3 regions of the Paenibacillus sp. PK1-4R genome follow, and region 1 is predicted to be linked to each of the others. Evidence: riboswitches for the same ligand, from Rfam matches in the RefSeq annotation. Region 1 holds a riboswitch; each other region holds the start of a gene.
What was found. Region 1 has a riboswitch for cyclic di-AMP ahead of QNO02_RS17415 (3D domain-containing protein). Riboswitches for the same ligand answer to the same signal wherever they lie in the genome.
Positions count from the first base shown of each region.

Region 2: it holds a riboswitch for cyclic di-AMP, as region 1 does, so the genes downstream of both, QNO02_RS00525 (C40 family peptidase) here and QNO02_RS17415 (3D domain-containing protein) in region 1, are expected to answer to the same signal.
Region 3: it holds a riboswitch for cyclic di-AMP, as region 1 does, so the genes downstream of both, QNO02_RS10230 (C40 family peptidase) here and QNO02_RS17415 (3D domain-containing protein) in region 1, are expected to answer to the same signal.

Region 1 covers NZ_CP126535.1:4,026,901-4,031,899, reverse strand. The annotation lists gene QNO02_RS17430 (M20 family metallopeptidase) at 1-783, opposite strand, end outside; gene QNO02_RS17425 (ABC transporter substrate-binding protein/permease) at 967-2,430, shown strand; gene QNO02_RS17420 (amino acid ABC transporter ATP-binding protein) at 2,417-3,139, shown strand; cyclic di-AMP (ydaO/yuaA leader) riboswitch at 3,358-3,554, shown strand; gene QNO02_RS17415 (3D domain-containing protein) at 3,557-4,228, shown strand; gene QNO02_RS17410 (polysaccharide deacetylase family protein) at 4,333-4,999, opposite strand, start outside.
Region 2 covers NZ_CP126535.1:107,388-112,386, forward strand. The annotation lists gene rbsK (ribokinase) at 1-861, shown strand, start outside; gene QNO02_RS00515 (c-type cytochrome) at 939-1,295, opposite strand; gene QNO02_RS00520 (GNAT family N-acetyltransferase) at 1,446-1,940, opposite strand; gene QNO02_RS00525 (C40 family peptidase) at 2,296-2,766, opposite strand; cyclic di-AMP (ydaO/yuaA leader) riboswitch at 2,770-2,907, opposite strand; gene QNO02_RS00530 (hypothetical protein) at 3,153-4,004, opposite strand; gene QNO02_RS00535 (M1 family metallopeptidase) at 4,015-4,999, opposite strand, start outside.
Region 3 covers NZ_CP126535.1:2,324,935-2,329,933, forward strand. The annotation lists gene QNO02_RS10210 (xanthine phosphoribosyltransferase) at 1-289, shown strand, start outside; gene QNO02_RS10215 (hypothetical protein) at 387-716, shown strand; gene QNO02_RS10220 (hypothetical protein) at 836-1,054, shown strand; gene QNO02_RS10225 (carboxymuconolactone decarboxylase family protein) at 1,196-1,525, shown strand; gene QNO02_RS10230 (C40 family peptidase) at 1,598-2,062, opposite strand; cyclic di-AMP (ydaO/yuaA leader) riboswitch at 2,068-2,199, opposite strand; gene pelA (pectate lyase) at 2,619-3,581, shown strand; tRNA gene QNO02_RS10240 (tRNA-Leu) at 3,720-3,804, shown strand; gene xynC (glucuronoarabinoxylan endo-1,4-beta-xylanase XynC) at 3,951-4,999, opposite strand, start outside.

The DNA.
Region 1 (4,999 bases):
TCCTTCAGCAATCTGAATTACACGTTCTGTGAGGATATTCAGTTCTTTGCGAGTTGCTGCCCGTACATAAAACTGCGCAGAAGCATAGTCAGGAATGATATTTGCTGCCTGACCTCCGTTGTTGATCACACCATGAATCCGAACGGTGCTTTTCACTTGTTGCCGGAATGCATTGATTCCGTTGAACGTTTGAATGACGGCATCAAGAGCATTAATACCTTCGTGCGGACTTGCAGCAGCATGTGAAGATCGGCCATGGAATTCAAATTGCACAGCGTCAATCGCCAGCGAGCTGCCTGACTTTTCGTAGGCATAATACGGATGCGCCATAAGGGCAACATCACAGTCATCGAACAAGCCTGCTTCCGCCATCGGAACTTTGGCACCACGTGTCTCTTCTGCGGGTGTACCAAATACTTTAATCGTTCCACCTACTTCGTCCAGAATGGATTTCAGCCCAACAGCAGCTCCAAGACTCATCATACAGATCAGATGGTGACCACAAGCGTGACCGATCTCCGGCAAGGCGTCATATTCACACAATAACGCAATGGTAGGGCCGGGTTTGGCGGCTGAATAGGTTCCGATAAAGGCTGTCTCCAGTCCAAGGATTGGAGCCTCTACAGTGAAACCGTGATAGACCAGTTCTTCTTTTAGACGAGCAGAAGCAAGGAACTCTTCATTTCCCAGTTCGGGATTGGCACCGATATATGATGAAATGGCTTTAAAACGGGAAGCATATTGATCAATAACCGTCAGTATCTGTGATTTGTTAGATGTCATTAGTAAACTCCTTATGCAAAAATGAAAATAATTCATTGATTATATCATGTTTGCTTCAATTTTTCAGAAACAAGTCAAGATTTGTAATGTCAAAATGCATTGCATAATCATGCATTGTACTTTATAATGACTCAGTCATCAACATGAGAAGCATACAAAGTATTGTAAGGGGAGAGAACAAGGTTGAAATTAATAAGTCGTTACACCATGATGCTGTTGACCTTTGTTATTCTGCTGACGACTGCCGTTCCTGTGGCATTTGCAAGTGGAACTACAGATAATTCAAGCAGTAAAAAGCTGGTGCTCGGTACTAGTGCCGATTTTGCACCATATGAATTCCATAAAGTGATTAATGGCAAAGATGAAATCGTCGGCTTCGATATTGAGATCGCCAAAGAGATTGCCAAAGATCTTGGCGCTGAGCTCGTGATTGAGGATATGGGCTTTGACGGTCTTCTGCCTTCATTGCAAAGCGGGCGTGTTGATCTGGTGATTTCAGGTATGACGCCGACGGATGAGCGGAAGAAAAGTATCGATTTTTCCAACACCTATTATAAATCAAAACAAGTGATTATGGTTCGCAATGTGGATAAAGACAAATATCCAACTATGGCAGAACTTGAAAATGCGAAGATTGGCGTCCAGAAAGGCTCCATTCAGGAAACGATCGGACAGAGTATTCCAGGAGCGAAGCTTACTGCGCTGGATAAAATCTCGGATATTGTGCTTCAACTGCAAACAAAACGCATTGACGCGGCAATCGTTGAAGATACCGTTGCTGCAGGTTATCTGGACGATATCATTGGACTTGCTGCTGCTGTTCCGGACGAAGAGCAAGCAGAAGCCGCAATCGGGATTCGTAAAGGTAATACCGAGCTGCTAGCTGCAGTAAATGGAACACTGGAGCGATTGAAAAGTGAAGATAAAATCAATCAGATGGTGACGGACGCCAGCCTCTTGATGGCGGATAAAGCGAACAAATCACAAAATATTTTCCAAGTATTCTGGGAGTACAAAAGTTTCTATGCTACAGGAGTAGGATACACACTTCTGTTGTCCGCACTGGGTGTTATTTTCGGGGTAATTATCGGATTAATCATCTGTTTGTTCCGTTTGCATGACGCTGCAATCTTGCGCTGGATCGGTACTGCTTACGTTGAAGTGATTCGTGGCACACCGATGCTGGTACAATTAATGATTATTTACTATGGTTTTTCCCTGAGCTTTGGCATTAACTTTACTGCACTTCAGGCAGGTATCATTACACTTTCAATCAATAGTGGTGCATATCTGGCGGAGATTTTCCGTGCAGGTATCCAAGGTGTGGATCGTGGTCAGTTGGAGGCAGCGCGTTCCCTCGGAATGGGCAGAGGTGCAGCAATGCGTTACATTATATTGCCACAAGCCTTCAAAGCTGTATTACCAGCGATCGGTAATGAATTTATAACTATCATCAAAGAATCCTCCATTATCTCAGTTATCGGTATGGTGGATATTATGTATCAGGCAAGTGTAGTCAAAAACATTACGTATCAAGGCTTGAGTCCATTTTTGATTGCAGCAGCCATCTACTTTGTAATGACGTTCATTTTGTCCAAGCTGCTGGGACGACTGGAAAGGAAGTTGAGTGCAAGTGATAGACGTTAGACAATTACACAAATCTTATGGAAATAACGATGTGCTTAAAGGCATTAACGTGACAATTGGCAAAGGTGAGGTTGTCGTAGTCATCGGCCCTTCCGGTTCAGGTAAAAGTACTTTCTTACGTTGTCTGAATCTGTTGGAACAGCCTACCTCGGGTGAGATTGATTTTGAAGGCGTGTCAATCACTGATCCGAAGCACAACATTAATGCAACTCGGGAAAAAATGGGCATGGTGTTCCAGCATTTCAACCTGTTCCCACACAAAACGGTACAGCAAAACATCACGATTGCTCCAATTAAAGTGAAGAAACAATCCACTCAGGAAGCGGAGAAAATTGCTGCTGATCTGCTTAACACCGTGGGCTTGTACGATAAAAAAGATACATTCCCGAATCAGCTGTCTGGTGGACAGAAGCAGCGGATCGCCATTGCTAGAGCATTGGCCATGCAGCCGCATGTGATGCTGTTTGACGAGCCTACTTCGGCACTGGACCCCGAGATGGTCGGTGAAGTGTTGGATGTCATGAAACGTCTTGCAGAAGGCGGGATGACGATGGTCATCGTAACACATGAGATGGGTTTTGCACGTGAAGTGGGAGACCGGATCCTGTTCATGGATGGCGGGGTTATTGTAGAAGAGGGAACACCTGATGAGGTGTTTGGAGCACCAAAAAATTCACGTACACGTGATTTTCTTGCGAAAGTACTCTAAACGAAGTGATCAAATAGCGTTACTGACTTCGAGTCGGTAACGCTATTTTTTATGGATAATAATCACGTATGAATTCGAAAAAGTAACTATTCTGTTACCAAATGTAAAGTATCGGATCTCCCAACTTTTCTAAAGTATCCAGTATTCTTAATTATGCTTACATGCTAAAAAACCATTTGGTAAGAATTACTACAAGTTCAGGTTACAAAATTGTGATATATTGAACTCTGCCGAAACTTCCGGACAGGGAGTGCGGGGGATGTAACGATGCAGATTGTGCAGGGGGAAGATCTACAGCACACTGCTTGGGGTGAATTAGGGGTACATAACGTTTTAAATGTAATGAAGAACCTATAGGGTGGGCTCCTCATCCGAATCCGACAACTAACTTCGCAGGCACAATGAGGGAGGAAGACCATGATTAACAAGAAACGTATAGCCAAAACAGCAGTAGCATTATTGACAACAGCAATGCTCATTCAAGCCGTTCCGGCTCACGCCGATTCAGTTCATGTGGCCAAAGAAGGGGATACCTTCTACACCTTATCAAAACAATATGGAGTAGCAATGAACACGTTGGTTAAAGCAAATAACGACATTTCACCTTACAATATTTATGGTGGTTTGAAAATTACGATTCCCGGTAAGGCAAACAATGTAGCTGCCGCGGCGACGGAGAGCAAGACCCAAGCCAAAACGGTTACTACAGCAAGCTTGGACGTTAACGCAGATAACAAAGTGGTTCAAGCCTGGGGTAAAACATTTGATTACAGCAAAGCTGTGAACGTGAAAGCAACGGCATACTCTGCAGATCCGTCTGAAAATGGAGGATGGGGTGCAGTCGATTATTTCGGAAATGACCTTGAACTGGGTACGATTGCAGTTGATCCAAGTGTAATTCCACTCGGAACCAAAGTACTGGTAACTGGTCACAGCCATCCAGGATTGCCAAAACAGGCTTTTGTAGCCACAGCGCGTGATGTGGGCGGTGCAATCAAGGGTCACCGGATTGATATCTTTATCCCGGGTAGCAAACAGTCCGTAAGCACATTTGGTTTCCAGGATATCGAGCTGTACATTCTTAAGTAGAAAGTAAATTACATCTAACGAATTCAAACAGGGTGTCTGCCAGTCGCTAATTTGCGATTGAACAGCACCCTTTTAATATTGCATTATTTGCTATCACGGTCATCTTAATCTTTGGCCTTTGGCAATCCCAACATCTCGTCCAAGGTGACCAGTTCATATCCCCGGTTACGCAGTTCTTCAATTATTTCAGGCAATGCCTCAATCGTACCGTTCAGGTTAGATCCCACACCGCCTCCTGCATGTTGCAAAACGATGGAGCCAGGTTTCACGGCAGATAGGATGTTATCCTTCACCTCTTCCTTGGAGAGGCCTTTCCAGTCCAGTGAGTCAACGTTCCAGTTTACAATGCTATAGTGTTGTCTAGCAGCCCATTGCAGCTGTTCTTCATTAATGTCTCCATAAGGCGGCCGAATTATCTTGGGCGTATATCCCGCCAAATGTCGAATAATATCCCCGGTATGTAAAATTTGTTTGCGAAAGGCATTCATCGACAGCTTACTGAATTCAGGATGATTGTAGCTGTGATTACCAACCATATGCCCTTCCTTAACGATGCGTTTCACCAGATCCGGATGTTTCTCAGCACGACTACCCACGATGAAGAATGTAGCTCTGACATTGTATTTCTTCAATACATCCAGCACTTGTGGAGTAAACCGTGGATCAGGTACATCATCAAAAGTCAGTGCAACCTTCTTTGTTGAAGGACCATTGGTTTTGAACGTATCGGCATATTTTTGACGTAACTGTCCCAATGTCAGTTGTTCTTCT
Region 2 (4,999 bases), 3.0 Mb from region 1:
TATCTCGCTGGTGGCAAGGGGGCGAACCAGGCTGTTGCCGCTGCGCGTCTGGGTGGACAGACTACGATGATTGGTGCGGTGGGATCGGACGGTTTTGGCGAACGTCTGCTGCACAGTCTGACGAAAAGTGGTGCAGATGCCTCGCAGGTTCGCATATTGGAAGACACGGTTACAGGGACGGCTTCCATCTGGCTCTCTCGGGGAGACAACCGGATTATTGTTATTCCTGGTGCGAATGGGCAAGTGGTGCCTGAGATGCTGGAAGAGGCGGATACGGTAAAAAGCCTGACTGCAGCCGCAGCGGTGCTGCTTCAGCTGGAGATCCCGCTGCCAGCGGTTACCCGCGCCGCCCAACTGGCGGCTGAAGGCAGCGCACTGGTGGTGCTCAACCCGGCTCCCGCGGTGCCGGGTCTGCCGCAGGAGCTCCTGCGGTGCGTCGACGTTGTCACGCCGAACCGCAGTGAGCTTGCCGTGCTTACCGGCCGGGATCATCTCCGGCCGGAAGACCTGGATGCGGCGGTCGCAGAGCTCGCCGCATCCCTCGGGGCCGCTGTCGTCACGACGCTCGGCCCCGAGGGGGCTGTGTACGCGGCGGCGCCTGGCGGCCGCGTACAAGCAGGGCGTGCCGGCGCTTGCCGTGCGCCCGGCTACGCCGTAAGCGCCGTCGATACGACCGGCGCTGGCGATTGCTTCAACGGCGCGCTGGCAGTAGCCCTCGCGCGCGGTGAGACTTTGGACGCGGCCGTAGGCTTTGCCATGGGTGCGGCCGCGTTATCCGTGACAAAGCTCGGCGCCCAGTCCGGGATGCCGTACGCACGTGAAGTTGAGGCCTTTCTGGCTGAGCATGCCGCAGATGCCTAATAATTGGTATAACAAAGAGGCTCTTATTCTCCCAAAAGGGGATTAAGGGCCTCTTCATTATGTAGTGCGTGCAGAGATTATTTCTTCTCCGACAGCCACATGGCGATATTTGCAATCTCTTCATCCTGCAGTTTGCCCTTGAAGGAAGGCATACCACCTTTACCTTTGACAATCGTAGAATAGATCTTCTCCAGATCATCCTGGCTGCCGATATTGGCCAGAGCAGGTCCTACGCCACCTTGAAGCTGATCCCCGTGACAGGAGATACAATTGGCTTTGACCAGTGCTTCAGCCTGTCCGGCATCCAATGTTACTTCCGGCATGGTTGGCTTGGCTTCTTCAGCCACTTCTTCTTTCCCTGGAAGCGTAAACATTAAAACAATAGCTAAAGCGCATGCTGCAAAAAATACTCCGCTCATGATCCATTTGTGCATCCCTTATGTCCCCTCCAGAATGAAAGATCATCTAACCTGAAACTATCCATATCATTATAACGGAACCTGTACTGACATCATAGCATTTTGTGGGAATTTTTTGAACTAATCACATAACAAGGGGCAAATTTAGTTGTTTTGCAATGGATTCTAACCGCGAGGCCCTTCATAAACCATACAGTGAAAGGGCTTCAAGCCGCTTGGGGTCTGTCGTTCGTATGTATCTTGGGTGACAAATCCACTCTTCAGATAGACTTGAATGGCACGAGCATTCCAAGTGAGTACTTCCAGATCAATCTCGTTCGTGGGATTTCGGCGAATGGCTTCCTGTACAATGGCAGTGACAAAAGCTGTCCCTTGACCCTGACCACACAGCTCTGGATGCATGCCAAGGCCAATCCGGGTTACCCCTTCAAGTGGGAAGTATTGAGCAAACCCACATATACGATCGTTCTGATCCAGGACGATCGCATATTGCTCCTGCCGCAGCTGTGCATCTCCGAATTCCACTTCCAGAGCTTTCATCTGGTCCCAGGGGAGCCAGCTGTAGATATTGTAAGGCGGGTCATACTGCCAACTGCAGATAAGCTCCGCATGTTCTTCTCGCATGGGTACAACGTGAAACGTCACAGGGGTTTCCTTCATACACCTGCATGCTCCTTTCCTTGAAACAGAACTCTTTGTCCACTCTACAAAAGAGATGTTCATTTAGCAAGTCTTCCTTCTCAAGAAAAAAAATGAAACAAAAGTTCCGGTAATTCCGTTTATATTATAACGGGATGGGTAAAAACATCATAAGGGCACGGACGAACGAACGCAAAATGAACCTGTTGATGTCGCAGGATATGCCCTGAGTATAACTTGCAACATGCATAAGGATTGAAGCACAAAAAAACCGCCGGATACATTCCTGCGGAGAATGTATCCGGCGGTTCTGTTATGCTTCTTGCTTCGTTCCAGTATGGTTAATGGTTACAGCATCATGTTGCTCAGCTTGTCCCTAGTCAAGGGCCAGTGATTCATATGCGTCCGTGCTCATAATCCGTTTCGCGCCAACATAACGATTGGCCCAATAGCTTTCACTCAATGCACTGATCGTAACGCCTTTGGAAGAAGAGGAGTGTGCGAACTTTCCATCCCCTACAAAGATTCCTACATGTGATACGCCTTTACCTGTTGTATTAAAGAACACCAGATCGCCAGCTCTCATTTCCATGCGTGATACGGAATCGCCCATGTCGAATTGGGAACTGGATTGGCGTGCCAAATCAATACCCAACTTGTCGAATACATACCGTGTAAATCCGGAGCAGTCAAAGCCGTTAAGCGTTGTTCCCCCACTTTTGTATGTAGTTCCCATTGCTGAATCAATTACTGTGTCCATCTTTGAATCTGCGAATGCGCTACCTGCACCAAGCGATAAAGCGAATGTGATGCTAAGTACAGCTGCGGTTAATTTCTTCTTGAACAAGAGATATTCCCCTTCCAACGCCTGCGAGGTTAGCTTAAGGATTCGGTTGAAGGTCCCCTATGATCCCTCTGTAGCAAGATCAATTCACCCATAACTGGTTCCCCCGCTTCCCAGGTGCCAGGAATTTGGCTATGCTAGTTATGCACCTGCGAAATCAAGAAATGACGATTTAATTTTAAGTAGTTACAAATATGAATGTAAAGATTACAAAGTTGTTACTAAAAACTCACTGCGATTATTGTAACAGAGGAGTACGGCTTTGGCAACGTTTAGCAACAAATTTAGCAAAAAAAACCTCGACCTTTGACGGGGAAAGGTTGAGGTTTGCCTATTTATAAGTACATATTAGGCCGTGAGTTTAACATACGATGGTAACAATTTTTAAACTATCTGCTCTCACCTTTGGATATTTTGGACTGCCATAATCGGAAATGGCTGCATATTTTCCACAGACTTAATAGACATCTAGCAAGTGGATACGTCTGTTGTAGTATAAGTCCGGTAAGTCCCGTTAATAACCATGAGGCTGAAGTGAATGACCCAAAGACGAGCAGGTGTACTCCGCCCAGCAGGAGTGCAATGCCGATTACAGCGATGAGATGACGCAGTGCAATCCAGAGTGCTTTGAGAATACCGTGAGCCCCGCCTTCTCCTTCTGGTGCCGACACACCGAACTGCATGTAGAGTATGGCATGGTGGATGATCCAACCATATACAATCCAGGCAGCAACATAAGGTATACCAGGCAAAAGTAATTGAAGGGAATGAAATCCGTCCATGAGAATCGAGTAGAGCTTCGGTAAGAGCCAGTAGGCGGGCAGAAGTATCAATAAAGTACGTATGGTGTGGAGCAGTAGCATCGGTTTCCACAGATTTTTGATTCCGCGGACAAAGGGGATGCGCTCTTCTGTAGAATTAAAGTGCTGAAGTGAGTAGAGCAGTCCTGCCTGAATGAGGGGGCTGATCAACATGCGAACCAGCAGCATGCCCCCTAGAATCCACAGATAACGATGAACCTCCGGATGAGTAGACAGGTTAAGTTGACTTTCCATTTTAAACAAAAGTGTACTCAGCTCCCCGGCATCAGAATCTGGATAGCGCAGGAGTAGGGGGATGACCGCCGATTGTACCATTCGATAGAAGAAATATCCCCAAATGAGCTGATAGAGAAATAAGAGTGCGGCAATGAACATATGCTGACGGACGAGAAACCAGCCTTCACGTATTTTTGCTTTCACCGTTTCCACCTCACCATGACAGACCTCCGAATATGGCTTCTATTAGTTTGGTTACACTCATGTTCCAGCGGGACTTCGTCCGCTCATCCAGTCCGGATTTCAGGAAATTGTTCATATGGCGGTTCTCCAGCACGATCGAGTACAGGGGATCGGTCATGGCCCAGGATACGGGGGATGTGTGAGTTAATTTATAGGTGATGCGATCTTCTTTGCCATTCCATTGCTTGGTGAGGATATGTCCGTCTTCAAAAGCAATGCGAACAGGAACGGCGTTGTAATCACTCCCTTTTTTTGCGATCGTCACGGATGACTCGTACAATGTTTGACCGTCTTTCTGTACGGGCGTAACACGAATCTTCTCTACAGCAAAGTCAGCCATCCCGTTACCATAGACATATTGATCAAAATAATCAGACCAGGAAGTGCGGGTCACTTGTTCCACAACGTTCTGAAAATCAGCCGAAGTGGGATGTTTGAAGCGGTACTTCTTCACATAGGTAGAGAGAATGCGTTCCATCGTTTTCGCCCCGACTTGATGTTCGATCCCAAGCAATACAAGCTTGCCACGTGTATAGACATTGGCTGCATACTCATTCTGTGAATCAAACTTCCAAGATTCTTGTGTTAAGGATGACGGAGACGTAACCAGTCCCGATTGTACCGGCAGATTCGGAATCAATCCGTATTCCTGCTCCATCAGTTTGTCTTCTGCATAAGAGGTGAACCCCTCATCCAGCCAGGCTTCCTCGAATTCGTTGCTGGCAACCATGCCGTAGAAGTACTGGTGTCCGATCTCGTGGACTACGGTACGTTCCAGGTCATAACCTGGGGTAGTATCATCGGCTCCAAAGGCCGTAACTAGCGTAGGGTATTCCATACCTCCAGCACCGTTCCCCGCTTTGGGTGGAACTACGATGGATAAGGTTGCGTAAGGATATGGGCCAAACCATTTGCTATAATTGGCTAGTGCGGCCTTCGCGGCGTAGAAATAACGT
Region 3 (4,999 bases), 1.7 Mb from region 1:
CTTTACCAAAGGAATTGTAACTGACATTATGGTATCCCGCGAGTTCATTCATGAGAATGACCGTATTTTGTTCATTGATGATATCATTGCCAATGGCGATGCCGCTCGTGGCGTCATCAAAATTATCGAGCGTTCCGGTGCGGAACTTGTCGGATTCGGCGTTGTGGTCGAGAAAAGTTTTCAGGCAGGGGCACGCACGATTCGTGAACAGGGTATTCCGGTGGAAGCCTTGGTACGCATTCGTTCCCTGAACGATGGTACGGTACAATTTGACGATAACGAAATGTGACATTTTAAAGGAATAGGGCCTATTTTTTGAACTATGCCTTTGCATGACCGCCGATTTCATTTATAATGGGGTTATGTTAGGGAGAGGAGGCAACACCATGGGGAACCAACCGGCAACAGAACAATTTTTCAATGATAAGCTGGCGGAATCGAAAGTTCATTTTGAACGTGCCCTGGATTGTAAACATACGGAATTCGATGACCTTTATCCCTATATGATTGAACATCCTCAATTTTTCTGGTACAAACGCTATGTTGCCTGGTCAGAATTACTGACGATTGTAGGCTTGTGCGAAGAGTTGTCCTTCTCTTGGAAAGAACAATTTACACCGCATCAAGTGGAGTACCTTGAAGAACGTGTGATGTCCGCCAAAGTGCTTGATTTTTGGTTCGAGAAGAACGACAGCAAAGAGCACGCGCAGCGGTAACTTTCAGTCGGGACATAATTTCGAATGACATGACAGTCCAATACAGTCACGTGAGACCTAAATGACATTTCATTTAGGTCTCTTTTTGTAAATAAATTTGGAATATAGGAGCCATGAAGATGATCAGTGATACAGAACTGGACGCCCTGCGTCTGTCAGGTGAGAAAGTAAGAGTAGTACGGGACGAGCTGGAATCTAACGATGTAACCGGGATTGTTGTTGCCTGGGATGGCGAGCAGGTACTTATCCGTCGTCAGAATCGACGTGTCGTTAAGCTGGATCGCAGTTACAAATATCAGCTGTTCAGTGAGCCGCGCCAGAGTCCACTTAGTGAGTAACAGCTTATAATTATGGCAGAGCCATGAGCGTTAAATGTTTGGAATTACCATGATTTCTTGGAATAATTGACTCACTCGGGAGAGAAGATAGGTACAGTGAGGAAGATCTGTAACTATAGCCGAGAGGGTGTGCTACAAGCCATGACATTGATGAATGATAAAGTTCATGCCTACAAGGATCAGATTGGAGCATTAAGCGATGTACTGCCAGGTGTGGTGAAGTCATATCATGAGTTTACGGGAGAATGCTTCCAACCAGGCGTGATTGATGCCAAGACAAAACAGCTAATTGCACTTGGCATTGGATTATTCGCCAACAATGAGGTATGTACCTTCTACCATGTAGAAGAAGCACGTGCCAAGGGTGCAACAGATCAGGAGATTATGGAGACCGTAGCCGTGGCCGGAGCTGTTGGAGGAGGACATGCCCTGTCTCAGGGCGCGATGCGAGTGCAGAAGGCGCTGCATTAATAAGCAATGCAACATACATTTTAAGTACAAAAAAGGCATCCGGTTAATAACCGATGCCTTTTTGTATGTGAATTACATTTTACCTAACATTTTATCATACATAAACTGTCCAGTTACCCGACGTGCTGTTACATAGCGGTCATTGAAGTATGGATTCGATAACTTCGTGATGCTTACACCTTTACTGCTGGAGGCATGAGCGAATTGTCCGCCGCCGATATATACACCTGTATGTGAAATGCCTTTGCCTGTTGTGTTAAAGAACACCAGATCACCTGTCCGAACATTGCTTTTGGCTACCGGAGTACCTGCTTTGGCTTGCTGCTGAGAAGTACGTGGCAATTCAATGCTGTATTTGTTGAAAAGATATCTCATAAAACCAGAACAGTCGAAGCCGGCTACAGTCGTGCCACCCCATTTGTAAGGAATACCTGTCATGTTGTTCACTACGGAGTTGATACTGCTTGCCTCTGTGCTTGTTGCCCCGGATGTAAATAATACAGCTGCTCCAAAAATGGAGATAATCAGTTTTTTCAAAATCAATGTTCTCCCTTCGATGCCTACGGAGTTAGCTAAGGGTTCGGTAGAAGGTTCCCTATATTTCCTATGTATAAGAATAATTCACCCAAATTGGTTCCCCCGTTTTCAAACATGAAACTCGGCAATGAATAATTAAGTTTTTGTAACTATTTGAAACTATATTGCATAAATGCGTAATTGTCAAACCCATTTAAAACCCTTCGTAATACCTCAATGTTAGCGGAATTAAGGTTTTTATATGAAAGAAGGGATTAAGTTTGGGTGTCATTCATGACAAAAACGTCATTATTGATTCGTTTAAGACGAATTTGGATATATAAATAGGTTTGTCATGAGTTAAAAGAACTATCCCGTTATGTAGAATTAGAGAGATTATATTCATTAAGTTGCATATATTGACAAAAATCGATTTTTTGCATATTATCTGATTATCCAATCCACATATTGGATTAAAATTGATTTTATTATGCGATAAATACAAATAAAGGAGGTTTGGGGACGCTTATCATAGGTAAAGTAGAAGTGGCAGATTTATAAAAACGAACATAGGAGAGTGTTACATTTGAAAGCGAAGAAAATAATTACTTTTGTCCTGGCATGTACGATGGTGTTCTCAGCAGTTGGAATGGCAGTTCTCCCTGTAGGGACGGTATCTGCTGCGGATGCATCGGGTACTACAGCGAGTATTTCTGATATTTTGAAGAACCAGCTGCCAGATGGAGGTTGGAGAAAAGATTATAAACAGACAAGTGGAGAGTGGGCGAAGTCCACGATAGACAACAAGGCTACATACTCAGAAATTAGAAGATTGGCGAAGGAATTTAAAAAGACGAATGATCCGCGATACTCCACAGCTGCAATCAAAGGAATTAACTTTTTGATCAACATGCAGTATTCAAACGGAGGATGGCCACAGGTCTACCAAAGCTCCGGATATCACAAGCACATTACCTATAATGATGATGCCATGATTAATGTAATGATCATGCTGGATGAAGTAGCAGCCCGCAAAGGTGATTTTTCATTTATCGACAGCACACTTGCTAACCGCAGTAAAAATTCAGTTGCCAAAGGTGTGGAGGCGATTCTGAATACACAAGTCGTTTCAGGTGGTAAGCTGACAGCATGGGGACAACAACATGATTCCAGTTCCCTTAAACCAGCGAGCGCAAGAATCTACGAAGTGCCATCGCTGACAGCTGGAGAGAGTGTAACGATTGTTAAATTTCTAAAAACCAGACCTGCTAACGCTAAAATTACCGCATCCATTAAAGGAGCTGAGGCTTGGTTTAACAAGGTGAAAATTACGGGTTACAAGTATGAAAGAGCTAATGGAGACAGTAAAATTATCGCAGATTCCAAAGCTGCACCAATTTGGGCACGCTTCTATGAGATCGGAACGGATAAACCAATCTTTATTGGTCGTGACGGGGTAGTTAAATACAAATTAAGTGATATTGATAAAGAAAGAAGAGGCGGTTATGCCTGGTATGGCAACTGGCCTTCCAAGCTGTAATTTGTAGTTAAAGGTAAAGCCCGAATCGACATGGATGTCTGGTTCGGGCTTTATTGTTATTATTTTCAGTGTTGACATGATAGATTCCACATGATATATTATTTCTTGTCGCCGATATTGATGACGGAGATACAATATGCGGTCGTGGCGGAATTGGCAGACGCGCACGGTTCAGGTCCGTGTGGGCTAACCCCCCGTGGAGGTTCGAGTCCTCTCGACCGCATCTAACAAAAAGACTCCTTAAGCTAATGCTTAAGGAGTCTTTTTTTGCATTTTTTGATATAACACTAACTTTAGACTTGAGTATCCAAGAGGTTACTACTTAGCTGCTCTTACAGCAAATGGTCTTCCATCAGCCATATGGAACTTTTATTGCGCTGCGGTAACATTAATGCTGTCAATATTCGGTCCTTCCGATCCGGTGGTAACCACTTTCAATGTATTGGTCCCCGTGTTCATGGGGACCTGTATTGTTTTTTCAACCCAAGTGGACCAGCTTCCCGTAGCCGGAAAGGGTTCGTTGCTGATGACTTTGGTTCCGTTCACAAAAATGTCGAGGTTCCGTGTTCCACTTTCCAGCGCATAACGAAACTTTACGTTTTTGGTACCTGTTGTAGCGTTATTAATGCCGTTCCATTGAATGGCTGAACCAGTCATCGCATTAAAGTTAACATACCCGGAGCCAGTGTAACCGGGGTAGATTGTTTCAATGGCAGCTTCCGTAAGTGACGTTCCGGTCTCAGCTTCATACGTAGTGCCACTGCCTGTATTCCCGCCGCTATTTCCGCCAGTAATGTTGGCAACAAATGTTGTTACGCTCTGAGGCGGGAGCTGTGCCGTGAAGGCTCCATTGGATACGGTAAGCGGGGTTCCGCTTGCCAGGTTTCGACTGCTGTCCGTAATCCATGAGGACACAGTGGAGGCATTACCATTCTGCAGAACGAATTTTTGGCTTGTGGCTGAAGTTCCACGGTTAATCGCCACGACGACAACTTTGTTATCACCTTTGTAGGCTGAGACAAAGGTGTTCGTATCCGGATTTTTCGTTGCGTCGACTCGCAGGTAGCCTGGACGCACGAATTTGGAGAAATGAGCCATATTATATCCGCGTTTGCTTATGGTACCGTCCTCTTTCATCGGACCATACTGTCTGCGGATGTACCACCACACATAGGCCTGGAAATCACCTTCTACCATGGCATTGTGCATGTGATAGGAAACGTCCAGTGCTTCAGGCCAGCGGTCTGCTGAGTTGTTGTCACTATTCGGAACGTACACCTCAGTCATCCACAGTTCTTTACCGGCTCCTTTTTGCTTAAAGAGAGGGTAGGCAAAATTCGAAATCTGGGTTCCATACGTATGTGCTCCCAGTATGTCCATGTTGGCAAGTGCCTGCGGGTCATTCAGGATTGGGTCGG